DNA from 2 places in the Kroppenstedtia sanguinis genome. Region 2 is predicted to be linked to the other one. Evidence: a T-box and tRNA genes for the amino acid it is inferred to sense, from the RefSeq annotation. Region 2 holds a T-box; the other holds one or more tRNA genes.
The links. A T-box is a leader RNA that pairs with one kind of tRNA and senses whether it is charged. The one in region 2 lies ahead of tyrS (tyrosine--tRNA ligase), so its partner is inferred to be a tRNA-Tyr.
Positions count from the first base shown of each region.

Region 1 (15,660 bases), on a different contig from region 2:
GCGAAGCCCCCCTCAAGATGAGATTTCCCATCCTTACTGGAGTAAGACCCCTTGTAGATGACGAGGTAGATCGGTCCGAGGTGTACGCGTGGCAACACGTTTAGCTGACGGATACGAATCGGTCGAGGACTTCTCCTGAATTGCTTCGCAATCTTTGGCTCTGTAGTCTGTATCCGGTTTTCAGGGTGACATCCATCCTAAACAATTTCATAAGAAAATTTCTCTTGATAATTGGGGAGAAACGTTATATAATGAGATTTGTCCGTGAAAAATGGACTTGTTCATGATCCTCAGTAGCTCAATGGTAGAGCGCCCGGCTGTTAACCGGTAGGTTGCAGGTTCGAGTCCTGCCTGAGGAGCCAATGCTCCCATAGCTCAGTTGGTAGAGCGCTTCCATGGTAAGGAAGAGGTCACCAGTTCGAGTCTGGTTGGGAGCTCCACTACGGCCCGTTGGTGAAGCGGTTAACACACCAGCCTTTCACGCTGGCATACAGGGGTTCGAATCCCCTACGGGTCACCATGCTGAATGTGAGTTGTGGGATGTGAGCTGTGGAAAAGCTTCCTTCATTTCCGTCTCTCACTTCCCACCTCGCATTTTCCGTCAAATGTGGACGGTTAGCTCAGTTGGGAGAGCACCTGCCTTACAAGCAGGGGGTCGCAGGTTCGAGCCCTGCACCGTCCACCACTCTTCACGGAGGGGTAGCGAAGTGGCCAAACGCAGCAGACTGTAAATCTGCCGGCTTTGCCTTCGTAGGTTCGAATCCTACCCCCTCCACCATCTAATGGGGCGTAGCCAAGTGGTAAGGCAACGGACTTTGACTCCGTGATGCGTAGGTTCGATCCCTACCGCCCCAGCCATTATGACCCATTAGCTCAGTCGGCAGAGCACCTGACTTTTAATCAGGGTGTCCCAGGTTCGAATCCTGGATGGGTCACCATAGTTTATATAAAAACGATGGGTTGTTAGCTCAGTTGGTAGAGCACCTGACTCTTAATCAGGCTGTCGCAGGTTCGATCCCTGCACAACCCACCATATACATATGCGGAAGTGGCTCAGGGGTAGAGCATCGCCTTGCCAAGGCGAGGGTCGCGGGTTCGAATCCCGTCTTCCGCTCCAAAAAAACACCTGTCGAGATCGACAGGTGTTTTTGTCATTTAATTTGCTTTTGTATTTGTGTATAAGGATGCATCTGAAAAAAGATGGTTACATTCCTTCCGCTGTTGTAATCCCTAAAAATCGGTGGAATACAGAGTTATACGGAACGCCGGCTGGAGTAAAAATCACGTTATATCCTCCTTATACTCATCTTTACATCTATATAATCGTCTTTTCACACAATAGTGTATAAAGGGGGAGTTTACTGTAAAATAGGCTTCTTGCTCCATTTCGATATGATAAGATGAGATAAAGGGAGAATAGCCGCTGAGAGAAGGGGGTTTCTTCACATGTACAACAAAGACATCACTATCGTCGGTGTTCCCATGGATTTAGGGGCAGACCGCCGGGGGGTCGACATGGGCCCCAGTGCCATACGATATGCTTCTTTAAAAGAAAAGTTGTCCGAACTGGGGTGCAATGTAAAAGACGCTGGCAATTTAGCAGTTCCCACCCCGGAATCATATAAAGTGGGATCATCCAAATTGAAATATTTGCGTGAAATTACCCAAGTATCTGAGGAATTGGCCGTTACCTTGGATCATGAGATTCAAAAGGGCCGGTTCCCTTTAGTGTTGGGAGGAGACCACAGCATTGCGATTGGCACGATTGCCGGTGTAGCCAAGCATTACAAACGGCTGGGAGTCATTTGGTTTGACGCTCATGGGGATCTGAATACCGCTGATACCAGTCCCTCGGGAAATATCCATGGGATGCCGCTTGCTGCCAGCTTAGGGATCGGTCACTCTGATCTTGTGAACATCAGTGGTTTTTCTCCCAAAGTTCATCCGGAGAATGTAGTGGTGATCGGAGCCCGTGATCTCGATGAAGGTGAACGAACGTTGATTCGCCAACAGGGGATCCAGGTTTTTACCATGCATGACATCGACCGTTTGGGCATGGGAGCCGTGATGGAAGAAACTCTGCGCATCGTGACCGATGGGACTGACGGCGTTCATCTGAGCCTCGACTTGGATGGCCTGGATCCCCATGATGCTCCCGGTGTGGGAACGCCGGTGGTTGGTGGAATCACCTATCGAGAGGGGCATTTGGCGATGGAGATGTTGGCAGCTTCCCATCGTCTCACCTCTGCTGAATTTGTGGAAGTCAACCCGATTCTGGATCATGGCAATCGGACGGCCCAAGCTGCTGTAGCGCTGATCGGTTCCGTATTCGGTGAAAAGGTGCTTTGAACCAGGCGTGTTGATTGGCCATATTCTAGGAAGGAAATCAGGTCGGCTGGTGGGGCAAGAGATCGTAGCCGTCCCGCTATTCCCGTCCCCTCAAGCAATGTTTTTGCGATGGGGCAATGTTCCATCATCCACTTGATGTTTAATCAACATCCCTGGCTTTGAACTTTGAAAAAGAAAAGAAAGATTCCCGGCTCAAAAAAGGGCCGGGAATTTTTGTGTTCAGAGAATTAAAAAGTCGAGGACTACCCTGTTGAGTCTAGTTAAAAAATGACTCTCTAATCCGTTTGGTATATTTTGAGGTACAGACCCCTGGATCGTGTTGAAATAAGTAGAAATTCCGCCAATGATCCATTACCATAATGATTGGAAAAAGCAACAATTTCATTCACAGCCGGAAGGATGAGACGGGCCTCACTGGACAAAGGTCAAGAAAAGATAGGAGCGGGAAGTTTTTTATGAAGAGATTGCCGGCAAAACTCAGAATGGATGGGTCATTGGAAAAGGCGGGAAAGGGTGATGACGAATACACGATAGATGAGAAAAAATGGATCACTCTTGCACAATCCGGAGATCAAAACGCCTTTATCCAATTGATCCGACCTTATGAACATCCTCTTTATCTGTTGGCTTACAGAAAACTGCAGCATCCTCAGGAGGCGGAGGACATCGTTCAGGAGACCTTACTGCGTGCTTATCTCCACCTAGGTCGATTCAACTGCGGGAACCAATTTTCCGCCTGGATTTACCGGATTGCGAGCAACCTTTGTATCGACCGGATCCGCAAGAAAAAGGCCGAATTTTATTTGGATGCCCCCTTGGATCGGGGAAAGGAATGCTGTCTGTACCAATTCATTCCTGCTACTGATAAAACTCCGGAGGAACACTTTTTTGAGAGGGAACAGCGGCGAGAAGTCCGGCGGGCGATGCATGAGCTTCCCAGTCATTATCAGTCGGTCATGTTTATGAGATATATGAAGGAAATGCCTCTAGCGGAAATCGGTGAAGCATTATCTATGCCTGTCACCACGGTTAAAACCCGAGTGCATCGCGGGAGAAAAGCCCTCGTCAAACAACTTATACCTACTTATTGATCTGTCGATACCACGCCCTCGGGAGTCTTTTTCCCCTGGGCATTTCTTTTTTTGGTTTCTTACCGCATAATGGAGAGATAAGAAGGTATTTTGCCCAAGCGGCTGGTAGCATACTATGGACTGTTGGGGCTGTGGAGGGGTCCGATGAGCAAACTGGATGGGATCACCCAATATGTGAATGATATTGTCGATATCTTAATCGTCACCTATATGATTTATAAGTTGTTGATGCTGGTCAGAGGAACCCGGGCGGTTCAATTGCTGAAAGGGATTTCTGTGGTTCTGGCGGTCTGGATGTTGTCCAGTCTGTTCCACTTGTCCACCCTGCAGTGGTTGATGGAAAATCTGTTCTCCTGGGGTATTATTGTGGTGATTATCATCTTTCAACCGGAACTTCGTCGTGCCCTGGAACAACTTGGACGGGGACGCTTTTTTAACCGAGGTGTAGGTGAAGATGAACAGATGGTCACACGGATTGTGGGGGATATGGTCAAAGCGGTCTCCTATCTCGGGAAGCGGCGGATCGGTGCTTTGATTGTGGTCGAGAGGCGGACCGGTCTGTCTGACTATGTGGAATCGGGAATCAATCTGGATGCCGATCTGAACTCGGAAATCCTCATCAATATCTTCACACCGAAGGCTCCCCTCCATGATGGTGCTGTAATCGTTCGGCAGGATCGCATTGCAGCGGCGGGCTGCTATTTACCCTTGTCGGAAAATCCTTTCATCAGCAACGAATTGGGCACCCGTCACCGAGCTGGAATGGGGATCAGTGAGTTGACGGATGCGGTCGTCATCATCGTCTCCGAGGAAACCGGGCAGATCTCCTTGGCGATGCAGGGACAATTGGAGCGGGGTCTTTCGGAAGAAGAGATGCTCTCCCGTCTGTACGAGGAGTTGAAGCCCTCCGGTCGGCAGACGTCCTTCTGGAACCGGAAGGGGGACAAGGATGGATAAATGGCTCCAGAACAACAATGTGATCAAACTGGTTGCCCTTTTATTGGCTGTCATGCTTTGGTTGATCGTCAACGATGAAGGCAATCTCTTTCATAGCAAACAAGTCGACCATATTGTAACCCATGTTCCCTTGACGGTTCTTTACGATGAAGATCGATTGGCCATCCGTAAAATGCCTGATTCGGTGGATCTCTATCTCCGCGGGCACATCCCCTCCATGAAGCGGGTCACTCCCTCCCACTTCGAAGCCTATGTCGACCTTCGCAACCAAAAAGAAGGAATCCACCGGGATCTTCCGGTGAAGGTAAGAGGGGTTCCCGGTGGGGTGGAGGCGGAGGTACGTCCACAAAGGGTAGAGGTCACCCTGGAGTCCAAACGGAGCCGGGTGATTCCTGTGGAGACAGAAGTGATCGGACATCCCAAGCCGGGCTATAAGGTGGGAAAACCGGTAGCCAAGCCGGAGCGGGTCGAGGTGAAAGGGACCCGGTCTGACCTGGAAAAGGTGCGGAGGGTTCGAGCGGTGGTAAATGCTGAAGGGGCGACAGAAACGATCTCCAGATCCGTATCGTTACAAGTATACGGAGAGGATGGTGAACTCAACGGGATCGAAGTCCATCCGCAGAAGGTGGATGTGGAGATTCCCGTGGCCAGCCCACATGTGCAACTCCCCTTGACGGTACAATATTCCGGTGTTCCCCCAAAAGAATGGGCAGTGGAGAGCGTCAAGACAGAACCGGATCAGGTGACGGTATATGGCACGAAAAATTACCTTACTGGACTAAAAACGTATCCGGGGCCTGTGTTAGATTTGTCGGGTATGAACCGAAACCGGACCATCGTGATGGAAATTCCCGTCGGTGGTGACGCCGTCCAAGTGAAGCCTGAGCAGATTACATTGGATGTCAAAGTGGTCAAGGGGAAAGAAAAGACCTTTCAAAATCTCCCGGTGGAAATCAGGGGAGCCAAAGGAGAAGCACAGGTGGAGATCGTAAGTGGAAACCAGGTGGATCTCACGTTGTTCGGCGCTCCCCGTCGGCTGAAAGGGTTGAAACCAGGAGATCTGAAAGCCTATGTCGATCTGTCGAAACAAAAGAAACCGGGAGAATACGAGGTTCCTGTTCTGGTGGAAACGCCGGATTTCATCCGGATGGCGGAGGGTCCATCTCCAACAGTGACCGTACGGGTGGAATAGAGATAGATGGAGCACAAGGAGGAGAAACATGGGAAATTACTTTGGTACCGATGGCATCCGAGGAGTAGCCAACCGGGAGCTTACCCCAGAATTGGCTTATCGAGTGGGGCGGGCTGGCGCCTATGTATTGACACAACAGAACCGCAATGATGATCCAGACAAAACACCTTTAGTACTCGTAGGACGGGATCCTCGCCTTTCTGGAGAGATGTTGGAATCGTCGTTGGTGGCGGGGATGCTTTCCATCGGAGTCAATGTGGCCCGCCTCGGGGTGATCACCACACCAGGTGTGGCTTGGTTGACCCAGGAGCTGAAGGCCAACGCAGGTGTGATGATCTCTGCTTCCCATAATCCCTTCGAAGATAACGGAATCAAGTTTTTCGGTCACGATGGTTTTAAACTGTTCGATTCCCTGGAAGCGGAGATCGAAGCTTTGCTAGATGAGGAGAAGGATCGGCTTCCCCGGCCCGTGGGTGCACAGATCGGTCGCTTGGAAGACCGGAAGGATGCATATCAGCTCTATCTCCAACATCTGCAATCCACCATTCAGACCGATTTGTGCGGGATGGATATCGTGGTTGACTGTGCCAATGGGGCCGCCTCCCAGTTGGCACCGATGCTCCTCCGTGATCTGGGAGCCGATGTGACCGCCATGTGTGCAGATCCGGATGGAGTCAATATCAATGTGGATTGCGGGTCTACCCATCCGGAAAGGTTGCGGCAGGAAGTTTTGCACCGGAACGCACATCTGGGGCTTGCCTTTGACGGTGACGCCGATCGATTGATCGCTGTGGATGGAGAGGGAAAGTTGGTGGATGGGGATCAGATCCTTTGTATCTGTGCTGATTTCATGAAAGAACAGGGGGAGCTGAAGGAGGATACCCTGGTCACCACTGTCATGAGTAACATCGGTCTGTACAAAGCGATGGAATCCATGGAGATTCGAACCGAACAAACCAAAGTGGGCGACCGTTATGTGATGGAAAAAATGCGCCAGGGCGGTTTTAATCTCGGTGGGGAGCAATCCGGCCACATTATTTTCCTTGACTATAATACCACTGGAGATGGGATGCTGACCGCCTTGCAATTGTTGCGGGTCGTCAAGGAGAAGGCAACCACTTTGAACCAGCTGGCTCAAACTATGACCCGCTATCCGCAAATTCTGGTGAATGTATCCGTCAAGGAGAAGGAACATTGGGATCAGAATCAGCAGATCATGGGCAAGATCCGAGAAGTGGAAGAGGCCCTCGGGGAGGACGGACGCGTACTGGTGCGTCCTTCAGGTACAGAACCTCTGATTCGGGTCATGGCGGAAGGGCCGGACAAAGAGCAATTGGAGTCTTATGTCGACAATATTGCCGATGTGATCCGGAGCCAACTCTCCTGACAGACGAAATCTGAAACTGAACCGACCGATACAGATGACGGTCGGTTTATTATTTTTTCATAGCCGCGTGTACCGCAAGGTTATAAAAGGCCTGAACTGAAGGTGGAGGAGACTGTCATCTACTCCACAATGATTGTGGATTGATCCTTTTGTAACTCTTTCTGTGGCCGAGACGCAATTCAGTTCACCTCATTAGTTAGGGAATAATCCAGACGTGTTGATTAGCCGTATTTTAGGCAGGAAATAAGGTCGGGATGGTGGGAGGGTGAAGAGCCTTTGCACCCATAGGGCACAAGTCTCGCCAGGGTCGCTTTCCGCTCCCGGGTCTCGCTATGCGTTCTTTGCAAGAGATCGTAGCCGTCCCACCATCCCCGTCCCCTCAAGCAATATTTACGATGGGGGCAATGGGGAGAGCGAAAGGATCGTTTCGTTCCCATCATCCACTTTATGGTTAACCAACAGCCCTGCCAGTATGGTTCGTGATTTCTCTTGCCTAGATGGGTCGGGTCTCAGGTGTGTTGATTAGCCATATTTTGGGTGGGGAGATCGTGTTCACCCACGCGACCGTTGCCATCCGGCAAGGAAGTGAAAACTGGCCGCTCCAAATCTTCCGATCGGGCAGGGGCAAAGCCTTACGGAAGCAACACAGGGAAGAGGTTGCCCCTAAACGCCCTCCCTCCAGATTCTCCGCTGGGTAGGATGGCAACCCTTAATCTAGAGCTTCAGCTCCTTTGGATTGTAGTGCCTGTGGCGCAAAGGTCGCTTTGCACCCATAGGGTACAAGTCTCGCCAAGGTCGCTTCCGCTCCCAGGTCTCGCTATGGCAGCACACGACTCCCTTCCGCTGCCCATTTTCTGGTTAATCAACAGCCCTGGTCGGGTCTATTCATTTCTGCAAATTCATGCATTGACAATGGAGTCCACTTTCAGTTATCATAATATATGATTATATGTTCATATATGGGGAGTGAATGCTTGTTCAAGATTTTTCTATGAACCGGATGATGTAGTTTGGAATCATGGGAATGAGTGAAGAGGATGAGCGATTGGGACAGAAATCAAATTTATCGAGGTGGTTTTTTGATGTCTGAGGAGAAGAAAGATGAACAGATTTTTCATGAAGAGGAGCAACACTTGGATGATGAAACGTTGTTTGTCGTTTCTCAAACCTTCAAAGCATTGAGTGACCCCACTCGAATTCGCATTTTAAATCTATTGTGTACAGGGGAGCACTCCGTCAATGATATAGCAGAGACATTAAATTTAAGCCAATCGAGCGTCTCTCATCAATTGCGTTTCCTGAAAAATTTAAGGTTAGTCAAATATAGAAGGGATGGGAGAACGTTATTTTATTCGGAGGATGACGAACATGTCATGAATTTACTGAAGCAGGCCATTCAGCATGCTTTGCATCATTGAGTGAGGAGGAATCAACATGGAACACGATCATGGACACAACCATACACATGTTGCAAATAAAAAGGTATTATGGATCAGCTTGTTGATTATTACGTTCTACATGATTGTTGAGGCTATCGGTGGATTTCTTACCAATAGTCTCACCTTGTTGGCAGATGCGGGTCATATGTTAAGTGATTCTATATCAATGGTGATCGCGTTGCTGGCCTTTACATTTGGAGAAAAGGCGGCGAACCATAGTAAAACCTATGGATATAAGCGATTTGAGATATTGGCGGCTGTTCTTAACGGATTGACATTGATTTTCATTGCGATTTACATTTTTTACGAAGCCATTGATCGTATCCAGAATCCCCCTGAAGTGGCTTCCGGCGGAATGTTCTTGGTGGCCTTCATTGGATTGCTGATTAATATCCTTGTTGCGTGGATTATGATGCGTGGAGCGGATGTAGAAAAAAACTTGAACTTGCGTGGGGCATACTTGCATGTCATTAGCGATATGCTGGGGTCTCTGGGTGCCATCATCGCTGCACTACTCATCATCTTTTTCGGATGGGGCTGGGCGGATCCGCTGGCAAGTGTGATCGTGGCCGCACTGGTATTACGCAGTGGCTATTATGTTACCAAATCTGCTCTTCATGTCCTGATGGAAGGGACACCGGATAATGTCAATGTAGACGATGTGATTCAGACCATACAGAATACAAAAGGTATACACAGTGTGCACGACTTGCATATTTGGTCTGTTACAAGTGGGTTAAATGCACTTTCTTGCCATGTAGCAGTGGTAGATGACCAGTTGTCCATAGCAGAGAGTGAAGGATTGCTCCGTCAAATCGAACAGGACCTGGAACAGCAAAATATCCACCACATGACCATTCAATTAGAAACGTCTGCCCATCAGCATGATGATTCAATTCTGTGTAAGGTGGAGGCGGAATCAGCGGGACATTCCCATCATTACCACTGATTGTGCCACTGATTTTCCCTGTTCAGGGGGAAACATCCCCCTGACGGATCCGGCCTACTCATACATAGGGGGATCAGAAATTTGATTTCAGAGGTCATAGAGAGGAGACTGCGTCTTTTACAACAACACTATTCCACGGTGACTTTATCCCGGGCGAAGAAGTTGGAGATGGGGAGGGAGGAGGAGCCAAGGGCACAGGAGTAAATCCCGAGAGCTGAGAATGTGACCGTCAGATGTTTCCGATGATCGGGTAACAGTCGTTGTTCCAGTACTCGTTGAATGGGATCTTGGATCCAGTCGCGGATTTTCGAGAAGCGATTGCCGATAATAATCCATTCGGGATTAAAGGTATTCACGATAGTGGTTAACCCGACTCCTAAATATTGACCCACTTGATTCAACAGATGAAGGATCTCGGGATGACCTTTATGTGCTGCTTGCACTAACCTGTCCATATCTAATTCAGATTCCTTTTCGAAATCCGGAAGCTGTCTTGCCGCCTCTAACAGAGCGCTTTCGGATGCATACAATTCCCAACACCCTCGATTCCCACAACGACATCTTTTTCCGTTAGCCTCGATGGTCACGTGCCCCATTTCGCCCCCGATTCCCTGGGTCCCTTTATAGAGTTCATGATCGAGGATGACACCGGTTCCGATTCCACCGCCGACACCGACATAAATGAGATTGGAAATATTTTTTCCCGCTCCATACAGCATTTCACCGTAAGCCCCCGCGTTTGCATCATTTTCAATAATGACAGGAAAGTGAAAGCGGTCTGCTATTTTTTCTTTTAAATTGACACTTCCCCAATTAAATTTGGGAGCAAATAAAATGGTTCCCGCAGGATCGACCATTCCAGGGACACCGATGCCGATTCCGATGATCCCCAGGTTGCTATCCGGAGTGGTATCGATTAAGCATTCAATGACTGCAATTAATTGTTGTACGACACGGTCAAAAGTAAAATGGGTCAGTTTTCTATATTGTTCCTGAACGATATTCCCTTGCAGATCCGTTAAGATCCCAAGGATATAATTTACTCCTAAATCGATACCGATGGAGTAACCCGCCCGTTGGTTAAACGAGAGCATCACCGGAGGCCGCCCTCCGCTGGAGGGTCCGGGTCCCATTTCGCAGATGAAGTGACTGTCGATCAATTCTTGGACCAGTGCCGACACTGTCCCTTTGTTCAAGCCGGATCGTTGAGAAACTTCGGCCCGAGAGATGACATTCTGGCTTTTAATGATGTCGAGAACAAGAGATTTATTTATTTGTTTCACCAGCTTGTGATTGCCTGTCTTTTTCACCATGGTTTATTCCTCCCTCTAAACGAAGTTTTTCTCTTGTATGGCGAGGGACGCTTCGGTCCTTTGATTCCTTGCTTCAACCTGTCAGAGGCCTGAAAAAACATTATAAGCTTTGTTCGGACAGTTGACAAACAAAGATTCAGGATGATACGATGATTCCGAAAGTTTTGTCGGCGTTTTACACTAAAGTACATAAAGCAGTTGACTCTTTTTCCAAGAAAAATGTTCTGTCCAGATAAAATTCCTAGATGTCAGAAGGTTTTGTTTTGGGATTAACATCAAAGAGACTCACACAGACAAAAGTCATGCCCAGGGCGCTTCGCTTTCGGGTCTTGCGATGTCGGTGTTCAGTAACTCAAAAATTAGGGGGGGTTTAGGTGGGACTTCATAAGAAATTCTGGGTTTTTCTATTCGTAGGGATTCTGTTGATGGCGGTTACGGGTTGCAACGCAAGTGGTGATTCGGATGCGGGGAAAGATAAAGACTTAAAGGTTGCGCTTCTTCTCCCGGAAACGGGGACCTCGGCTCGTTATGAAAGTCAGGATAAACCCAATTTTGAGAAGACGGTTAAAAAATTGAACCCGGATGTGGAAGTGATCTACCAAAACGCACAGGGGGATTCACAGGCACAACAAAAACAGGCTGAATCTGCGATCACAGATGGAGCACAAGTACTCGTTCTGGATCCGCAGGATTCCAAAGCTGCTGCCACCATTGTCAGAAAAGCACATGAAGCAGACGTCAAAGTGATATCCTATGACCGCCTGATCCTCAACGCAAAGGTAGACTACTATATTTCCTTTGACAATGAGAAAGTCGGTGAATTGCAAGGAAAGTATCTTGCTGACAACACCAAAAAAGGCGGAAAGGTCATCATGATCAACGGGGCGCAGACCGACAACAATGCGCTGTTATACAGGAAAGGTGCTCATAATATCCTGGATCCCTTGTTCAAGGATGGAACCTTGGAGAACGGTTACGAAAGCTACACTCCTGATTGGTCAGCGGATCATGCCTTACGTGAATCGGAGCAGGCGCTAACCAAGTTGAATAATCAGGTGGACGGGGTGTTGGCGGCGAATGACAGCAATGCAGGGGCTGCGATTAAAGCCTTAAAAGCACAGGGATTGGCTGGGAAAGTACCGGTGACCGGACAGGATGCCACAGATGACGGTTTGAGGAATATTGTGCTGGGTTACCAATCGATGAGCGTTTATAAGGATGTTAAAAAAGAAGCGACTGCAGCCGCTAAATTGGCAGTCGCTTTAGCAGAAGGTAAAAAGCCTCCCAAAGGCTTGGTCAATGGTAAAACCAACAACAAAATGACGGATGTTCCCTCCATTCTGTTAGATCCGATTGCTGTAACGAAGGAAAACATGGCAGATACAGTCATCCAAGGCGGATATACAACATGGGACAAAGTTTGTACTGGCGAAGCTGCGAATAAATGTCCGAAACATTAATTTATTTTCTCAGGGGGACACGGATCCCCCTGAGAAATCTTTTAGAGGAGGGAGAACTGTGAGTGATGAGAAAAATCAACAAGTGGTGTTACGTGTGCAAAATCTACGAAAGCGGTTTGGGGCGGTACAAGCGTTAAATGGAGTCAATCTCCAAGTCGCTTCCGGTGAAGTGCTGGCTCTGGTAGGAGACAACGGGGCTGGAAAATCGACAACGATCAAGATGATTTCCGGCGTCAATCAACCGGATGAAGGGGAAATTTTGATCCAGGGGACAACTGCGAAATTAAGTGGCCCCGACGTCGCAGAATCATGGGGGATCCAGACGGTCTATCAGGATTTGGCTTTATGTGACAACCTGGATATTGTCTCCAATCTTTTTCTCGGTCGGGAATTGAGGCGAACTTTAATTCCAGGGGTGCTTTCCGTTGTCGATAAAGAGGAGATGGAAAAACAGGCTATTCCAGTGTTGGATTCCCTCGGAATTCACCTACCTTCGCTGACCACGCCGGTAGCCAGTCTTTCTGGAGGACAGCGGCAAACGGTGGCAGTAGCGAGGGCAGTTCTTTGGGGATCGAAATTGGTTCTTCTCGACGAACCGACCGCCGCACTGGGGGTTGCTCAAACCCAGTCCGTACTTGAGTTGGTCAGGAAGCTGGCTGACCGAGGGATTGCAGTGATTATCATTTCTCATAATTTAAGTGACGTGTTTCAGGTTGCCGACCGAATTACGGTACTGAGACTGGGAGAGACCATTGCCAATTTCCATAAGGATACCGTAACCCGTGAAGAAGTGGTTGCAGCCATTACCGGTGCCGCAGGAAAGGTTGGGGTATAAGTGTCGATGATCTCGACGGAAAAAGAGTCGGAAAACAGGAAACTTTCCTCTGATGAGGGTCTGTTCTCTTCCATCCGGGAGCGGATCGCGGGAGGCGAACTGGGACTTTTGCCGGTGATATTGGCATTGATTGTGATATGGATCGCCTTTCAAATGTTGAACCCTCATTTTTTAGAGCCGCGCAATCTATCCAATCTCGTACAACAAATTGTCGTGATTGGGACGCTGGCAATTGGTGTCACGTTTGTCCTTTTGTTGGGGGAAATTGACTTATCGATCGCTGCGGTCAGCGGAGTTTCTGCTGGAATCCTTGTCATACTGGCCACGGTTTGGACGGGTCCTGTGGGTGCCCTCGCAGCGATTGGGATTGCCATTCTCGCCGGAGTGGTCATTGGTCTTTTTCAAGGGTTCTGGGTCACAATGATCGGGGTGCCGGCATTTATTGTGACACTGGCTGGCTCTTTGGGATATCAGGGAATTTTATTAGCGCTTCTGGGGGACACCGGAACGGTTCCGGTGATTAATCCGACACTGTTGGCGATTTCCGATACCTATCTCCCAGGATGGTTAGGATGGATTGTGGGACTCGCAACGGTTGCCATCTATGCAGGCATCAACCTGAGAGCGCGGAAACGTCGTACAAGTAAAGGGTTGCCGGTTCGCCCTTTTAATCAATTGATACTGAGTCTGAGCGGGATTGTGGCAGTGACTGTCGCCGTGGTTGGGGTTCTGAATTTGTATAAGGGGATTCCTTTATCCGCGCTAATTCTGATCGTTTTAGTTTTTGTGTTTGGATGGATCACACAGTCTACGGTATTTGGACGCCACATCTATGCATTGGGCGGGAATACGGAAGCAGCCCGGCGTGCAGGAATTCAGGTCAAATCGGTCAAAATCAGTGTCTTTATTCTCGCTTCAGGCCTTGCAGCGATCGGGGGAATTATGGGTGCATCCAGATTAGGGGCAGCCTCTCCTGCTACGGGAACAGGTGACTTGTTATTATTATCCATTGCAGCGGCCATTATTGGGGGAACTAGTCTATTTGGCGGTCGGGGAAGTGTGTATAATGCTTTGGCAGGTGCCTTGGTACTGGGTAGCGTGGAAAATGGGATGGACTTGCTGAGTGCCCCGTCAAGTACGAAATATTTGGTCGAGGGTAGCATCCTCCTCATTGCAGTGACGATTGACACCCTGACGAGAAGGCGGCGAATCCGAGCGGGAAGGTGAATCTGATTTTGGAATACGTCCTATAAAACGCAACATACATATGGTCAGGGCTGTTGATTAACCGGAAGATGGGCAGCGGAAGGGAGTCGTGTGCTGCCAAAGCGACCTTTGCGCCACAGGCACTACAATCTCGATGGGCTGAAGCCCTGGAATAAAGGTAGCCATCCTACCCAGTGGAGAATCTGGAGAGAGGGCGTTTAGGGGCAACATTCTTCCCTGTGTTGCTTCCGTAAGGCTTTGCCCCTGCCCGATGGTCAGATTTGGAGCGGCCAGTTTTCACTTCCTTGCCGGATGGCAACGGTCGCATGGGTGAACACGATCTCCCCACCCAAAATATGGCTAATCAACACGCCTGATTACGCCTATCAAAATAATGTCTCTAAGCTGTCGACATTCCGGCAGCGGTAGTCTGTTCAGTTACATGGCCGTTTAGAGTATGTTTGGAGGTTTTACTTTAACGGGAAAGTCCTTCTGCATTAGATGATCGACCTATATTATCACTTGGGAAAGGATGGGGGCTGACGATTGTAGAATACAGAGGAGGTGGGAGTTCTTTTAACAGGGGAGGGACATGGTTTATGAGCATCAAAACAGCCGAGGAGTGGAACGCTTACTATACCAGCGGAGACTACCGCCAACACTGGGATTATTCCCATCCTTCCAACGAGTTGGTTGCCTTTGTTGCCGCAGGTTCATGGCCGTCGGAGGCGGTGGCACTGGATGTGGGTTGTGGAGCGGGGCGGGAGGCGATCTTTCTGGCGGGACAAGGCTTTCATGCCACTGGTGTTGATCTGAGCGAGGCAGCTCTCCAGATCGCCCAAGACCGTGCTACTAAGGCGGGGGTCCAGGTGGATTGGAAGCAAGGGAATGCTCTGGAATTGCCGGTGGCTGATGCATCCGTGGATCTGGTGAATGACCGGGGCTGTTTTCACATGATCGGGGAAGAAGATCGTCCCCGCTACGCCGCCGAATTGGCCCGGGTGTTAAAGCCGGGAGGCAAGGTACTGCTCCGGGGATGCAGGGAAGTGCAATGGGAAGGGCAAAGTTTCGTCCTCGTCACTCCAGAGGCGGTGGAGCGTCATTTCAGTCCGGCCTTCGATCTCAGTCCTGTCCTGCCCGTCCAATTGATCACGGACTCAATCCCGGAGGGGTTGAATGCCAACCTGGTGGTGCTGCGAAAGAAATGACTTTGAAAAGTGCTATGTTTAATAGAGTGACAACACCCGGTTTTAAAGGGATAGGTTTGGTAACGAAATCCCATCAGGGAGGAATTTAAATGGGACAAGCAAAGCAAATGATGAATGAATGGTTACAACATCGGAATGTGTTGGAGGAATTACTGGAAACCATCGATGACGAACATATGGACTTCAGACCATGGGATGGAGCGATGACACTGGGGGAACTTGCATTGCATGTGGCTGGATGGAATGAAGTGTTCGTTTCGATGGTCAAAACCGA
Region 1 covers NZ_JBNPXF010000025.1:37,932-53,591, reverse strand. Annotated here, with positions in the region: partial or broken rRNA gene JOD24_RS13705 (23S ribosomal RNA) at 1-138, shown strand, start outside; tRNA gene JOD24_RS13700 (tRNA-Asn) at 288-362, shown strand; tRNA gene JOD24_RS13695 (tRNA-Thr) at 365-440, shown strand; tRNA gene JOD24_RS13690 (tRNA-Glu) at 445-520, shown strand; tRNA gene JOD24_RS13685 (tRNA-Val) at 610-685, shown strand; tRNA gene JOD24_RS13680 (tRNA-Tyr) at 694-778, shown strand; tRNA gene JOD24_RS13675 (tRNA-Gln) at 784-858, shown strand; tRNA gene JOD24_RS13670 (tRNA-Lys) at 863-938, shown strand; tRNA gene JOD24_RS13665 (tRNA-Lys) at 958-1,033, shown strand; tRNA gene JOD24_RS13660 (tRNA-Gly) at 1,043-1,117, shown strand; gene rocF (arginase) at 1,447-2,349, shown strand; gene JOD24_RS13650 (sigma-70 family RNA polymerase sigma factor) at 2,805-3,440, shown strand; gene cdaA (diadenylate cyclase CdaA) at 3,585-4,397, shown strand; gene JOD24_RS13640 (CdaR family protein) at 4,390-5,589, shown strand; gene glmM (phosphoglucosamine mutase) at 5,618-6,976, shown strand; gene JOD24_RS13630 (ArsR/SmtB family transcription factor) at 8,059-8,394, shown strand; gene JOD24_RS13625 (cation diffusion facilitator family transporter) at 8,411-9,364, shown strand; gene JOD24_RS13620 (ROK family protein) at 9,493-10,677, opposite strand; gene JOD24_RS13615 (sugar ABC transporter substrate-binding protein) at 11,052-12,137, shown strand; gene JOD24_RS13610 (ATP-binding cassette domain-containing protein) at 12,196-12,972, shown strand; gene JOD24_RS13605 (sugar ABC transporter permease) at 12,979-14,199, shown strand; gene JOD24_RS13600 (class I SAM-dependent methyltransferase) at 14,778-15,386, shown strand; gene JOD24_RS13595 (DinB family protein) at 15,476-15,660, shown strand, end outside.
Region 1: it encodes a tRNA-Tyr, which carries the amino acid that the T-box ahead of tyrS (tyrosine--tRNA ligase) is inferred to sense. The anticodon was not compared.

Region 2 (15,660 bases):
CAAACACAACCAAAAATCAGACAAAAAAACCAATCGAGCTAACAAGCTGACCAAGACTGATGCAGAAGACCGGATTGTCCAGGAAGAGCTGAACCGGCTCAAAGATGAAGGACTGGAACTCAACCAAGAAAATTTGAACAAATTTACCGAGAGCCTAATCCAAAAACGAAACATGCACCCTGACCAAGCCCGCAATATCGCTACCAAAATCATGAAGGGGAATGCCTTCAACAAAAAGATGAACAAAAACTACCCCCATAACGAAGTGATTTTGGAGTACAAAGGCGGAAAGCAGGTACGGGTCGACTCCTATGTTCCTGGCCGTGAAATCATCTCGCGGAAATACACCCAGTTTAATGAGATCAAGCCAGCGACGGCCAAAGGGTACATCAATGAATTGGCACGTAAGTATCCTCCGGGTGCAAAGATTGCAGATGTACCTACTCAGAGGAAGGGGTCTGGTCATCAAAATGATGGTCTAAGGAATCAAGAGGATATTACAGGTGATATGATTCTGGAGGTCCCCGTGCAAAAAGGCAAGGTTCCTAAGGAGATTTTGGATCATGCAACTAAGAAAGATATAGAAATTCGAGATGAAACAGGGAAGGTACTTAATCCTTGAGAGGAGTTTTATAATGGAAATGAAGTATTATCAATTCTGGAAAATAAGAAAAAACACCCCTAAATATCCTCTTACTGAAGATGAAGCGAAGAAATATCATGAGGAACAACAAGCCTATAAAGTGGTAGTTTTTGAAGAAGGGAAAATGAAATATGTGGTGAATGTGAATTTTAATTTGAATTATTGCCATGTGGATCACCTAAACAGTCAACAAAAGCGCATCCAGATGGATGCATACACAGAATATGGTGAAGGGTTGTTTCTATCTGATATAAAGGTTTGGAAAGACCCCGCCAGTATAGAGCATACTACCACTTTATATAAACCGGATGGTACCTATTTGAAGAGTCATGTAGATGCACAGGGCCATGTAACAGAAGATGAAACGACAGGCACCTGTGATGTCTCCACTCACTTCCGGAAAATGATTCGTTTCGGTGATTATGATCCGGTTCTTCCTAAAAAAACATCAGAATAACCAGGCGTGTTGATTGGCCCTATTTTAGGTAGGAAATCAGGTCGGGATGGTGGGACGGTGAAGAGCCTTTGCGTTCTTTGCAAGAGATCGTAGCCGTCCCACCATCCTCGTCCCCTCAAGCGATATTTTACGATGGAGGCAATGGGAAGAGCGAAAGGTCAATTTTGTTTCTTCCTCTTGGTTACTATGATCCGATTCTTCCTAAAAGAACATCAGAATAACCCCATTCCCTCCATAAAAAGACCCAACGTTCCCATCGGAATAAGCCCCATTCTCCCCATAAAAAGACCCAACGCCCTTTTGGGTGCGTTGGGTTTGAGTCGTTTATTCTCCTTCGATCGGAGGGGTGGGAAGGCCGTCTTCCGATTCGATGCCGGCGATGTCCACGGCTCGAACCGTGTAGTGTCCCGGAGGACCGGTGAAGACAGGGGGCTCTTCCAGGCGGATGCTGGCGACTCGTTGACCCTCCCGATAGATCCGGTATCCGGCGAGGGCGGTATCATCAGAAGGTCGCCATGTTAACTGGACTCCTGTAGAAGAGGAGAGACCCGTCACTTGGGGTGGAGTGGGAGCGCCCAAGCTGATCCGGGGATCCCGTTCCAGTGGAAGTCGACTCCCTCGGTAGTGCTTGTAACGATCCGCCTCCTGTTCTGGAACGCGAAAGCCGATTTGGCTTCGGGTCAGATCCGGCGGGGTACGGGGATCCGCCACATATTTTTTTCCCTCCACCACTACGACTCGTTCTTCTCCATGCTGGAGGCAGATCTCCTCGGGAATCTGGTCGGCGGGCAGTCTCTCTTTCACTACGGCCTGAGCAGCCCGGCAATCTTCCGTGGCCAATTGACCAGTTACTTTGCAAATCTCCGCTTCTTCCAGTCCGCCAGGGCGTGGAAAGGCGACTCCCTTCGGGGAGAGATGGGGCCGAGTGTGGACGGTGGTCTGAAAGATGCGGGACCAGACTCGTTTCGCCCGACGGTCATCAGGGAGGGGATGGTTGTAATCGTAGCCGATCCAAACTCCTAGGGCGATCCGGGGAGTATAGCCGATAAACCAGACATCGTGACCGTTTTGGGTGGTGCCGGTCTTTCCCGCCAGCTGATGTCCCTGGGCCCGGGCGCCCACCCAACGGCCAGTCCCCTTGCGGATGACATCTTGCAATAGATCCGTGGTCAGCCAAGCGGCTTGAGGGGAGAGTATCGGTTGGGGTTGGGGACGATGCTGATAGATCACCTGACCGTCCGCATCCACGATGCGACGGATCAGCCAGGGTTTTTGATATTCTCCGTGGTTGCCCAGCATGGCATAGCCTGCGGTCATCTCTGCCACAGTGAAGCCCCGGGTGAATCCGCCGATGGCAGAAGCTTCCCCATCTCGGGGATGAATGGGAAAATCCATGGCCTGCAAATAGTGGAAGCCTTCGCGAATGCCGATCTCTCGCAGCAATTTGATCGCTGGGATATTGAGAGACCAGGTGAGAGCTTCCCGGACGGTGACGGGACCCCGGTAGCGATTGTTGTAGTTTTTGTAGGTTTTCCCCTTGCCGTCATCAGTGGACAAGGGTTCATCCACTACAACGGTGGCGGGGCTGACTCTCCTTTGATCCAGAGCCGGGCCGTAATCGAGCAAGGGTTTGATGGTGGAGCCCGGTTGCCGGCGGGCTCCCAAGGCATGGTTGATCTCTCCCTGCTCAAAATCGCGGCCTCCGACAAAGGCGAGGAGAGCCCCAGTCCGCACGTCGAGCAGGACGGCCCCCACCTCTTCTTGGGCATTCTTGAGAGTACGTTTCTTTCCATCGATGCGGAGGGTGTAGGTGATGGGTTTTGCGTACAATTTTGGATTGCGGGCGGTCTGATTTACCCGCTGATAAAGATGAGGATCCACCGTGGTTTCGATGCGGTAGCCCCCAGTCAGAATGCGTTTTCGATATTGTTCCAGGATAGCATGGTATAATCCTTGCCGACTTAGTTCTGCTGACTGCAGTCCGTCAGCTTTCATCAGGAGTTTGGCCGCTTCCTCTTCTACTGTGGCCATCAGGAAAGGGTGACGATGGTAGGCATTTTTTCCTTCCCCCTGGGCCAATGAGGATTTCAGGTCGAAGGTCAGGGCTTGGGCTTCTGCTTCCGGAGTGATTTTTCCCGTCTGCCTCATGCGGGAGAGGACGGCACGCATCCGGCGGGAGCCTGCTTGAAATCCCTCGTCGCTGAAAGGGTTGAAGCGAGTGGGACGTTGGATCATCCCGGCCAGATAGGCGGCCTGGGCCAGATTGAGATGGTGGGCATCGACATCGAAGATCCCCTTCGCTGCTGCCTGTACTCCTAACAGATTCCGGTGATGGACTCCCTTACCGAAGTAGAGGCTGTTCAAATAAAAAGTGAGAATCTCCTCTTTGGGGAGAATCCGCTCCAGGCGGAGAGCGATGGCGATCTCCTTCGCTTTTCGCTCTAAGGCTTTCTCTCGGTTTTCCAAGATCACGTTTTTTACCAGCTGTTGCGTAATCGTGCTGCCACCACTGGCGATGGATCCGGTCTTCAAGTCATTCCAGGCAGCTCGTAAGATTCCGTGGAGGGAGATGCCGGCATGCTCATAAAAACGATGATCCTCTGTAGCGATCAAGGCATCGATCAGGGCAGGACTGACCTCCTCTGGGTCCACCCACTTCCGGTCAGCATCGGTTCGCATCGCTCCGATGGGAGAGCCATCTCCGAAATAAGCGTGGCTGGTTTGGGTCCAACCCGTCAACTGTTGACGCAATTGCGCTTCATTGCGCAGGGGCTCGTCTTTGAGGAGGGAGGCGATGTAGCCTGCGGCTGCGCCGGTTCCGACGGCGGTGAAAAGGATGAGAATGGAGACTAAAAGGATTCCGACAGTCACGATCCGTCGAAGTAGGGATCGAATCCCTCCGCCTTTCTCTCCTTCGGAGGTGGGTCGCTGTTTGTTCTTCAACTTGATTACCCCCGTCTTTTTGGATATGATAAATACATTGACTCAGGGCTTGTTGATGAATCCATAAATGGGTGGCGGGAGGGAATCCCTACCCTCAATACAACATGCCTGACATGGACTTTTATTATTGGAATGGCACAGATCAAGTCGCAGTAGCCGGAGACAGGTTCTCGCAGAGAGCTGGTGGCAGGTGCAAACCAGCGGCCTCCTCCGACGAAGTACAACTTGGGAGCCATCGCACTTGCGTGCGGCGGGTGAAAACCCGTTATCTTCAGAGTGGAAAGCATCGCTTTCAACAAGGGTGGTACCGCGGGCCATGCAACCCCGTCCCTTTTTATAGGGACGGGGTTATTTTATGGAATTGAATCCTTATTTATCAAAATCATGTGGGCAGGTGAGTGGAAAGATGGACCAAGAACAAGGATGGACCTCAGAGCAGGAGCAGGAAGTCGCTCGGCAAATGGCTGTGATCCGGCGAGGGACGGCACAGATCATCCCGGAAGACGAGCTGGAGAAAAAGGTAAAACGATCAATCCAGACGGGAAAGCCCTTGAAAGTGAAGCTGGGGTTGGATCCCTCCGCCCCGGATATTCACATCGGGCATACGGTGATCCTCAATAAATTACGCCAATTCCAGGATTTAGGACATATCATCCAGTTGGTGATCGGGGATTTCACGGGACGGATCGGAGATCCGACAGGCAAATCAGAGACACGGAAACCGTTATCGGAAGCGGAAGTGAAGGCCAACGCCCAAACCTACGCCGAGCAACTGTTCAAGGTGCTCGACCGGAGCAAGACGGAGGTCCGCTTCAACAGCGAGTGGCTCGCTCCCCTGGACTTTGCAGAGGTAGTGGAGCTAGCAGCCAAGACCACTGTGGCCCGCATGCTGGAGCGGGATGATTTCGCCAAACGCTATCACAGCGGTCAAGCGATCAGTGTTCATGAGTTTTTCTATCCCTTGATGCAGGGATATGACTCGGTTGCCTTGCAAAGCGACCTGGAGACCGGCGGGACCGACCAGACCTTCAACCTGCTGATGGGTCGCCAACTCCAGTCCCAATATGGTCAGGAAGAGCAGGTGATCCTCACGATGCCCTTGCTGGAGGGGTTGGACGGTGTCAAAAAGATGTCCAAAAGCCTCGGCAACTATATCGGCATCGATGAACCAGCTCAGGAAATGTACGGAAAAGCGATGTCTGTCCCCGACGAGCTGATGTTGAAATACTTTGAGCTGGTGACAGATCTCAGCCTGGAGGAGTTGGAGCAGTTGCAAAGGGGATTGGAGGAAGGAAGCATCCATCCCCGGGATGCTAAGATGATGCTGGCCAGTCGGCTGGTTCAGATGTATCATGGCCAAGAGGCGGCCCAGGAAGCGGAAGCTAACTTCCGCCGGGTGTTTCAACAACGGGAACTGCCAGAAGAGATTCCGGTGGTGGAAATTCCCGATAGTCAATTGAAGGAGGGAAAGCTCTGGATCGTCCAGCTACTCAGCACCCTGGGATTGGTCGCCTCCAACGGGGAAGCCCGCCGCATGGTGAAACAAGGCGCGGTCAAAATCGACGGTGACAAAGTCTCGGATCAGGATGCCCAAATCTCCGTCACGGAGGGAATGGTTGTCCAAGTAGGCAAGCGTAAATTCGCCCAGGTAAAACGGATTTAATCAGATGGATGGTTTGGATTTTCCCTCGTGGTGTTCCAACATTTATTTTGACAACGTAAAACTCACCTTCCCTCGTGAGGGGAAGGTGAGTTTTGCGCAGTAGGATGGCATCCTTAAACTGTCTGTTAACCAGAAAATAGACGTTGGAAACAAAAGCAGATGTTCCTTTCTTCCCTGTGCCCTGTAAAGTAGTCAAGTGAGGACAAGGATGGCAGGGTGGCGCTATGATCGACTTCTACATCCAGACCAATTCACTTTTTTCTGGTTTTTCGTTCCTTGAAGAAATGGGTCCAGTTGCGAACAGCACCGTATACAAATGCTCCAATACCGACAACTAACACCCCTCCCAGAATCAATCCCGGTATACCTATTCCAGAAGCCATAAGCTCCCTCCCCAGATACAGTTTTTTTATTTTACCTTTTTTACTTTGGGAACAACAGACAGCTTCGACTTTTTTGTTGTTTCAATAATGGGCATGTTGGAAAGGACCGAGGAAGGGACTGTCAGACTTTTTGGCGAAAAAAGTCCTCGCATCCATTCCCGCAAGGCCAACCGGATCTTGCGGACCCGATTTTCCTACCTGTTTCAGAACTATGCACTGATAGATAATGCCACTGTGAATGAAAATTTGGAAGTTCCCTTGGTCTACTCTAAAAAAACAAAGCAGGAAAAACAGGAATTGAAAAGGAAAACCCTTTGATGGATGCGCTGGAAGGGTTAAAGCACGGCTTAGTAGCAGGAACCTTATTAAAAACACCGACTCCTTTAACGTACAGGGTGTCGGTGTTTTTTTATGTCCGAGATGGTACTGTGACCCCTTTACTCGGGTCGAGTTAGTTTTTGAACTTTACCGACAGGGATTTCCCGGTAGTCGGGGAGTTGCTGTAGAGCTTTTTCAGCACCTCCGGGATTGTAAATCGCCAGCAGTCGGAGCGGCTCCCAACCTGTATTGAAGGTGCTATGGAAAACTCCTTTCGGTATGTAAAGGGTGTCTTCAGCTCTAATCGGAAAGGATGGTTCATCATTAATCATCTGCTCCCCATGTCCAGAGAGAACAAATAGGATTTCTTCTGCATCCTCATGGTTGTGTCGTTCATGTCCTTCTCCCGGCATTAAATCTACTTGGCCAAATGTGATTTGTGCCCCCTGGGTCTGCTCGTTTTCTGAAGACACCAGCCATTTGGTTATGCCCCACTCGTGTGATCGGATCGGAATCTGTTTTGGATCAATTTTTCCCATTACTCCACCTCACGTAATCTTTAGTCATTTTCATTTTAGCGTAAATCATTCGACAAAAAAAGAGTTTTCTAGTGGCTACCGGTTTTCTTTTCCGTGGAGCTGGCCACCTCCGGGAGTGGATCCGGTGATCAGCTACCATCGGTGTTGCCCCAGGAAGGCTGGGTCCTTCTCCAGCTCTCAGAGACTCCTCTGACGATATTAATTATATCGGAGGTCAGGGCTGTTGATTAGCCATATTTTGGGTGGGGAGATCGTGTTCATCCACGCGACCGTTGCCATCCGGCAAGGAAGTGAAAACTGGCCGCTCCAAATCTTCCGATCGGGCAGGGGCAAAGCCTTACGGAAGCAACACAGGGAAGAGGTTACCCCTAAACGCCCTCCCTCCAGATTCTCCGCTGGGTAGGATGGCTACCTTCATCTAGAGCTTCAGCTCCTTTGGATTGTAGTGCCCATGGTACAAAGGTCGCTTTGGCAGCACACGACTCCCTTCCGCTGCCCATTTTCTGGTTAATCAACAGCCCTGATCGGAGGTATAATTCTACTAGATCATTTAAAAGCCGTCTAAAGGGCTTCCCTTTAACAGAGACGAAAATGGGGGGCTGATGGGGGACAGTCAGACGGTTCGGTGAGAAAAGTCTCCGCATCCATTCCCATAAGGCCAATCAGATCCTGCAGACCTGACTTTCCTCTCTGTTTCAGAACTATGCTTTGAACTGGGATAACAAAACCCACCCTCCCCGGTGAAAGGGAAGGTGGGTTTCATGGATCTCCCGATTACCGGGAGTAGTATTCAACGATCAGACGTTCATTGATTTCCGAGGGCAGTTCATCCCGTTCGGGTATGCGGGAGTAGGTGCCTTCCAGTTTGTTGTCATCGAAGCTCAGGTATTCTGGCAGGAAGTTGCGCTCTGCCAAAGCTTCCTTGACAATGCCCAGGTTGCGGCTCTTTTCCCGGAGACCGATCACATCGCCGGGTTTCACCCGGTAGGCGGGACGGTCCACTTTTTTGCCGTTGACGGTGATATGACCATGAACCACCATCTGGCGGGACTGGGCGCGGGTGCGAGCAAAGCCGAGACGATAAACGAGGTTGTCCAGGCGGGACTCCAGCAATTTCATGAAGTTCTCACCGTGAACGCCTTTCATCTTACCGGCTTGTACAAACAGGGAACGAAACTGTTTTTCGTTCATCCCGTACATGAACCGCAGTTTTTGTTTCTCCTGCAACTGAGTACCGTATTCAGAGACCTTGCGCCGCTGGTTGGGACCATGTTCCCCCGGCGGGTAGGGTCGTTTCATCTCTTTGCCGGTGCCGGTGAGGGAGATCCCCAGGCGACGGCTCAATTTCCAACGAGGTCCGGTGTAACGTGCCATAAATCATTTGCTCCTTTCTTTTTTCACGCAGTCAGTTAAGCAAAGACAGGGGATGCCGGTCCGCTGGCTGTTGCCCTCACTTTCCGGATAGCGGCGAAAAGCGGGGCACCTCGGGGGAATACAGCCGCCTCCCTGAGGGCGGATCGGTGAGGGTGACGTTCCATCACCTGATTTGCTGAGCTATCCTCAAGTTCCCTTTTGCGAAAGGAACAATTTGAGCCGTACAAACCAATATTATATCGAATTCTGAAGAGATGTCAACGAGTGGAAGAGAAATCCTTAGAGTGCTTAGCCAGCAGGTAATGGATGGGGGCTCCCCGAGCGGTGAACTTCTGTTCATACTCTGTAGGGATGTTCCCGCTCTCATAGGGACTGTGATAAAGATCCCGAGTCGATTCCACGATGGTGAAGCCTGCAGCTTCCAATTCCTCCAGAGAGAACTCAAAGAGAGCGGCGTTGTCTGTTTTCAGCAGGATCTCTCCCTGTGGCTTCAGTACTTTCTTGTAACGATGGAGGAAGGTGTGATGGGTCAGCCTCCGCCGGGCATGCCGTTTCTTGGGCCAAGGGTCGCTGAAGTGGAGGTAGATCCGATCCACTTCCCCCTCTGCAAAAACTTCATCGAGAGAGCTGACATCCATCCATAGAAACCGAAGGTTGGAGCACGGAGTCTCCTCGGCTTTATTTAAGGCGTGGAGGAGTACTTCTTCGATTCGCTCCACCCCGACCCAATTGATCTGGGGACATTCTTGACAGACACGGGACAGGAATTGCCCTTTCCCGGTGCCCAGTTCCAGGTAGAGAGGTTGGTCATTGTCGAACAGGGTGACCCACTTTCCCCGAAGTTGCTCCGATTCCTGCACCACCCGGGGATGCTCCCGCACCGTCTGTTTGGCGTGGGGTTTTCGTCTGATACGCATGGGGATCTCCTTCTTGTTGCGAAAGTTTGTCCCACCTATTATAGCGAAAAGTAAATGCTCCGGCGCCCCTATTCTGTTTGGAGAATGAGAAGGGGATGAATACAAATTATTCTTGCATCTTCCTACGTTTTTTCATATCCTCATAATAGGAAAATGTTTTCCCTCCAATATTTATTCCGAATATTAAATGATGGATTATAACAAAATTTCCGACGTAGGATCGGAGGGATTTCCCTGCTGTTGACTAGAGGTGTTGGGATACTCTGGGTTTGCAGACGAGTTTCAAATGTGAAAGGGGAGAAACAAAGGTGAAGTTTTGGCAAAAATGGCTCACTGTCGCATTGTCCGTTTTTCTGGTCTGTGGCCTGGCGGCCTGCGGTTCGGGCTCGGACGGGGTGAAAGGGGATTCAGATGGGAAGAAAATCACTCTGACATACGCCCGGGGCAAGGATCAGACCGATACCACAACCAAGCTGGTCCAAGCCTTCGAAAAGAAACATCCGCATATCCAGGTCAAGTTTAAAGAGATGCCTTCAGATACAGGCGTCAGCCATGATCAGTATGTGACCATGTTCAGCGGAGGTTCTGGAGAGATCGACGTTTTTGACTTGGATGTGATCTGGCCTGCCGAATTTGCTCAGGCGGGGTACCTGGAACCCTTGGATCGTTACATCCAGCGGGATCAGATCCAACTGGACAAATATGTGGAAGGGGCGGTGGATGCCAGTAATTACAATGGACAGCAGTGGGCGATGCCTAAATTCATGGATGCGGGACTGTTGTATTACCGGACAGATCTAGTGAAAAAAGCGCCAACCACTTGGGATGAGTTGATCGAGCAGGCGAAGGAACATAAAGGGAAAAACGGCACCAAGTACGGTTATGTTTTTCAGGGAAAACAATATGAAGGTCTGGTCTGCAACTTTGTGGAATTTATCGCTTCTTATGGCGGACAGGTGCTGGATGAGAAGGGACAGTTAGTAGTCAACAGTCCAGAGACCGTAAAGGGCTTGAAAAAGATGACGGAGATCGCCAAATCGGGTATCGTACCAGGAAATGTGACGGCCATCACGGAAATCGAGACCGATGCGATCTACAGTGAAGGTCAGGCTGTGTTCGACCGTCAATGGCCCTATCACTACGCCAAAGTAAATGAAGCAAGCTCCCAGGTGAAAGGAAAAGTGGCTGTCGCTCCGCTGCCGGCAGGAGAACAGGGAAGTGCTTCTGCTCTGGGAGGATGGGTTGCTGGAATCAACAAAAATTCCAAACATAAAAAAGAAGCCTGGGAGTTCATCAAATTTATGACTGGTCCCGAGGGACAAAAGATCTCCGCGATCGATGGCGGGCTGGCCCCGACTTATATCCCTGCCTTTGAGGATGAAGAGGTGAAAAAAGCGAGCCCACTGTTCAAGGACGAAAACTATGTGGAAGGCTTGAAATCGGCTGTCTCCCGTCCAGTTTCTCCGGAATATCCGAAAATTTCCGATATCATTCAGATGGAAGTCTCCAAAACCCTGGCTGGGAAACAGACACCAGAAGCAGCGGTGAAGAGCATGGAGAAAAAATTGCGGGAAGTCGTAAAATAATCGGATTATTTCCATTGATGGATGAGAAGGGTGGGGCCGGGAGTGCACTGGTTCCCGACCTCCCCTCTTTCCACCTCTGAAGAAAAAAGCGGGTGAAAGCATGAAAAAAGGAACTCGGAAGGGACTTTCCGAAGGACGTTTGGCTTGGTTACTGGTGATTCCCGCTCTGCTTTTGATCCTGGTGATCGCCATTTTTCCGGTGTTCCGTTCCTTTTGGCTCAGTCTACACGATGTACGGCTGAATGATGCCACCAAGCGGACCACGCATAGCAGTTATGGAATCGATCTCGAAGGATATGCCAATTCGATGCCCTTTTTATTGACGGCATTGGATCAGGAGATCGGCCAGGCAAAGGGGGAGGGGAAGGAGCGCCTCACCTCGATCCAAGAACGAGTGAAGAGCGTGCAATCCAGTTTGGAGGGGAATCCCCAGATCCATGAAAATTTCAAAAAAGTGGACGATCTCCTGTTTGAGGGTCAGTCAGTTCCTGAAAACCTGAGTCGGGTGGAGCTCGACAAGAAGCAAGCCCAGACCACCGAGAAGCAGGTGACTCAGATCCGGTCGGATCTGAAAGCGATGGAGCGGGAGGGCCTGTTGCATCAGCCCAAACGGGTGACCGGACTTGCCAACGGATTACAAAAGTGCTTGATTGAGCCCAACTTTGTTGGTCTGAAATATTACCGCATCTATCTGACAGATGAGCGGATGTGGGCCTCTTTGGCCAATACCTTCATTTTTACCGGAATTTCCGTGGCTGTAGAGTTGGTGCTGGGGATTGCCGTCGCTCTGCTGATCAACCGGCAGTTTGTCGGTCGGGGGCTGGTGCGGGCCTCGGTATTGATTCCCTGGGCGTTGCCGACAGCGGTGGCCGCGCTGATGTGGAAATTTCTCTTTGACGGTCAAAACGGGGTTATGGCCAAAATATTTGCCGAAATCGGTCTGATTCCTGATATGGGGACTCTGTTAACGACGAAGTTTTGGTCTATGTTTGCTGTGATTTTCGCCGATGTCTGGAAGGCGACTCCCTTTATGGCGTTACTGATTTTGGCTGGACTTCAGGCCATCCCCAAGAGTTTGTACGAAGCGGCGCAGGTGGACGGAGCCAGCAGAATCCAGCAGTTTTTCAAAATTACGCTTCCCATGCTGTGTACGACGATTCTGGTGGCTTTGCTGTTCCGGGTTCTCGATGCCTTCCGCGTCTTTGATCTGATCTATGTTCTCACTGGTGGGGGGCCAGCCAATGCCACGGAAACGATCTCGGTTTACGCCTACAAGACGATGTTTGCCCAGATGAACTTTGGGGCGGGATCGGCGTTGGCAGTGATCGTCTTTATTTGTATCGCTATCATCAGCGTGCTGTTTGTGAAGCTGCTCGGTCGGGATCTGATCAGTGACGGAAGCGGCAAGTAAGGAAGGTGAGAGAGATGCGCAAAAAGTCGGGATTCTGGTTTTACCTGGCACTGGCGGGGTTTCTTCTGGTTGTGCTTTTCCCCTTCATCTGGCAGGCGTTGACTTCGCTCAAGTCACCAGGGGAGCTCTTCGGAGAGCATGCCTTTCGGCCGGTTCCGGAGCATCCGACACTGGACAATTATGTCAAGGTATTCACCCAGCGTCCCTTTGCCACCTATCTGTGGAACAGTACCTGGGTGGCAGTCGTGACGACAGTCTATTGTGTCTTTGTGGCGGCGATTGCTGCCTATGCCGTCGCCCGCCTTCGGTTTAGAGGCAAGAGTCTCGTGCTCGGGATTACGCTGGCAGTCAGCATGTTTCCCCAGATCGCCACGATCTCGCCGATCTTCATATTTATGGAGAAGATGGGCTTGACCAATAGTTATACAGGTTTGATCATTCCGTACACCACTTTTGCACTGCCCTTGGCACTCTGGAACCTGACCAACTTCTTCCGCAAAATCCCCTTTGAGCTGGAGGAGGCGGCCAAAATGGACGGAGCCACTACTTGGCAGGCGCTGTGGAGGGTGATCTTTCCTTTGGCGATGCCCGGCACATTTACCACGGCTATTCTGGTTTTTATCGCTGCCTGGAATGAATTCTTCTTTGCCCTTACCATCAATACAGAGGAGAGTATGAAAACGGTCCCTGTAGGGATTGCGCTCTTCCAAGGTCGTTTTTCCATCCCTTGGGCGGAGATCTCCGCCGCTTCGGTGATCGTCACCATCCCCCTCGTACTCATGGTTCTTCTATTCCAACGTCGGATCGTGGACGGATTGACGAGCGGTGCCGTCAAAGAATAGTTCTGGGGGAGACAGGCGAAGCCCTGTGACGATCCGGGAGGTGGCGAGGCGGGCGGAAGTTTCCATCGCGACGGTTTCTCGGGTGTTGAACCATTCCAAACCGGTGAGCGAGGAATTGAAAAGGCGAATTGAACAAGCGGTAAGAGAGATGGGCTATCTGCCTAATGCAGTTGCCCAAAGTATGATCCAAAAACGTACCGGGTTGATCGGAGTGATCGTCCCTGAAATTTCCAATCCATACTTTTCAGGTCTTGTGGAAGGGATTGAGAGTGTGGCCCATCAGCACCAATCCCACATCATGCTGGCGATTTCACAGAAGGATCCTCGTCGGGAGATGGACTTGTTGCGGATTTTTCAGGCACGGCAGATGGACGGAATCATCCTGGCGGCAGCTCGCATAGATGGGGAGCTGAGGAGAGCGGTGGCGTCTCTCACCATTCCCTATGTGTTGATCGGACAGCGTCCTACCGGGTTACGGGCACTCTGTATCCAGGTGGATAACCGGCGTGCCGCTGGTGAAGTAATCGAGCATCTGATGGAGAAGGGACATCGCCGGATCGGAATGATCAGCGGTCCGATGTGGGATCTCGCCTCAGGGAGGGAGCGTTATGAAGGGTATCGGGATGCCCTGTGGAAAGCGGGGAAGACTCCACGTCCGGAGTGGATCGCAGAAGAAGCGTCTTTTCGTCTTAAGGATGGAGTGAAGGGGATGGAAAAAATCCTGCGTGCCGATGAGCCACCGACAGCGGTTTTCTGCGCTTGTGATCGGATGGCTGTCGGGGCGTTTCAAGCTCTGGAAAGTCGTGGGGTTCGCGTTCCAGAGCAGATAGCGGTGGCGGGTTTTGATGATGAAGAGGTAGCTACCCTTATCAAGCCTCGTCTCACCACCGTTCGCCATTCTCCTTTCGAGATGGGACGAAAGGCGACAGAAGGGTTGATGTCCATTTTACAGGAAGAGGAATCCTCCCCCGATGAGGTCATCCAGATCGGTCATGAACTCGTAGTGCGGGAGAGCACCACTTCTGTCGGAGAGTGATCACCGAGGGTTACTAGAGGGACGTGTCGATATCTATCGGATCCTCCTTCACAAACTTTTCCAGACACTCTTTGCAGATGCACGATTTCCCCAATTGAGCTGGCGGCACCATGGCAAAGATCTCCTTTGGGAAATATGCGTAGGTACACCAGCAGGCTTTCTGGGGTTCACCGATCCCGCAACGATTTTCCTGCCCACAGAGGGGGCAATACTTGGGACGGCTCTTTGCTTCAGACATACCGCTCCCCCATTTCATTTCTCATTTTCTCCACTGTACAATAACGGAAGTAGCGAAGTGAAGGAGAAAGAGAAATTAGAACTCCGAGAATCCATTCCATCTGTTTCCGGTTTGCCACAGTTGGGAGGACGGGGGAGATCCGCCTGTTGTATAATGAAGGTTACGACAGGAGAAGTAGAGGAGGGACCAAGATTGAAAATATTGCGATCCATTGGTGTGGCTACCCTTTTTCTGCTACTGGTGGCCTGCGGAAACCAGCTCACCCAACCTAGCCTAGAAAAAGATTTGGATAAAGCGGTGGAGAAGCTGGAATCCAGTGAAGACGGGGGATTGGGTAACGGAATCCTGCGCATGAATTATGTTACCCGGTTTTCCTGGGATCGTTTTTATATTTTCGGACCGGGAACCAAGGGGGCAGATATCGAGAAGGCCTTGGGCTTCCCATGGTCAGACGGGGAAGAACTGGCAACAGACCTGAAGGAGGGGGAGAACCTCCTGGTGTTTGTCAAAAACGATCGGGTGAAACGTTATGTTCAATATCAAGGGAGAGGGGATTTCGTGGAGCGGAATAAGCCTCTCACTCCTCATAATGCTGTTTTTCAAGCGGTAATCTCCAATGGAAAAACCAAGGTGACTCCAGTGACCGATTTTAAATAAGCCCGTGCAGACGGGCTTTTTTTTATAGAAATCCTTGTGGAAAAGTCTTATTCCGACAGAATGTATTAAATTACCAGAGCTGTTGATGAACCCTAAAGTGGATGATGGGAACGAAATGATCCTTTTGCTCTTCCCATTGCCTCTCGTAAAATATCGCTTGAGGGGAGGGGGAGGGTGGGACGGCTACGATCTCTTGCAAAGAGCACAAAGGCTCTTCACGTCCCACCCTCCCGACCGTGATTTCCTGCCTAAAATATGGCTAATCAACAAGCCTGTTGAATCACAATTCCGACCGAAGCAATCCGTAGATCACCAGGTCACTTCTGCCAGTATCCGTCCTGAGGGCTTCACGGAGAATGCCCTCCTCCTGGAAGCCTAATCGCAGGGCTACTTGGCGGCTGGCGCGATTGACGGCTTCTACCCGGATTTCGATCCGGTGGATCTGTCGCTCTTGAAAAAGATAGGTGCAGACGCTACGGACGGATCGGGTCATCAGGCCGCCCCCCGTCTGCTCTCGGCTCAGCCAATATCCGATCTCTGCCACGCGATGGTGGGAATCGATTCTCTCCACTGTCACCGATCCCCCCAACACTCCCCGGTGCCAGATCCCGAAATGAGCTTCCTGCCCGGAGGCAAAGGCGGCCTGGGTTCGG
Region 2 covers NZ_JBNPXF010000018.1:24,192-39,851, reverse strand. Annotated here, with positions in the region: gene JOD24_RS11455 (hypothetical protein) at 1-622, shown strand, start outside; gene JOD24_RS11450 (hypothetical protein) at 636-1,100, shown strand; gene JOD24_RS11445 (transglycosylase domain-containing protein) at 1,425-4,043, opposite strand; T-box leader at 4,173-4,378, shown strand; gene tyrS (tyrosine--tRNA ligase) at 4,450-5,706, shown strand; gene JOD24_RS11435 (hypothetical protein) at 5,958-6,089, opposite strand; partial or broken gene JOD24_RS11430 (P-loop NTPase family protein) at 6,171-6,404, shown strand; gene JOD24_RS11425 (cupin domain-containing protein) at 6,527-6,946, opposite strand; gene rpsD (30S ribosomal protein S4) at 7,721-8,320, opposite strand; gene trmB (tRNA (guanosine(46)-N7)-methyltransferase TrmB) at 8,578-9,237, opposite strand; gene JOD24_RS11410 (ABC transporter substrate-binding protein) at 9,546-10,823, shown strand; gene JOD24_RS11405 (carbohydrate ABC transporter permease) at 10,924-12,234, shown strand; gene JOD24_RS11400 (carbohydrate ABC transporter permease) at 12,249-13,076, shown strand; gene JOD24_RS11395 (LacI family DNA-binding transcriptional regulator) at 13,102-14,112, shown strand; gene JOD24_RS11390 (cysteine-rich CWC family protein) at 14,126-14,350, opposite strand; gene JOD24_RS11385 (hypothetical protein) at 14,543-15,007, shown strand; gene JOD24_RS11380 (GNAT family N-acetyltransferase) at 15,288-15,660, opposite strand, start outside.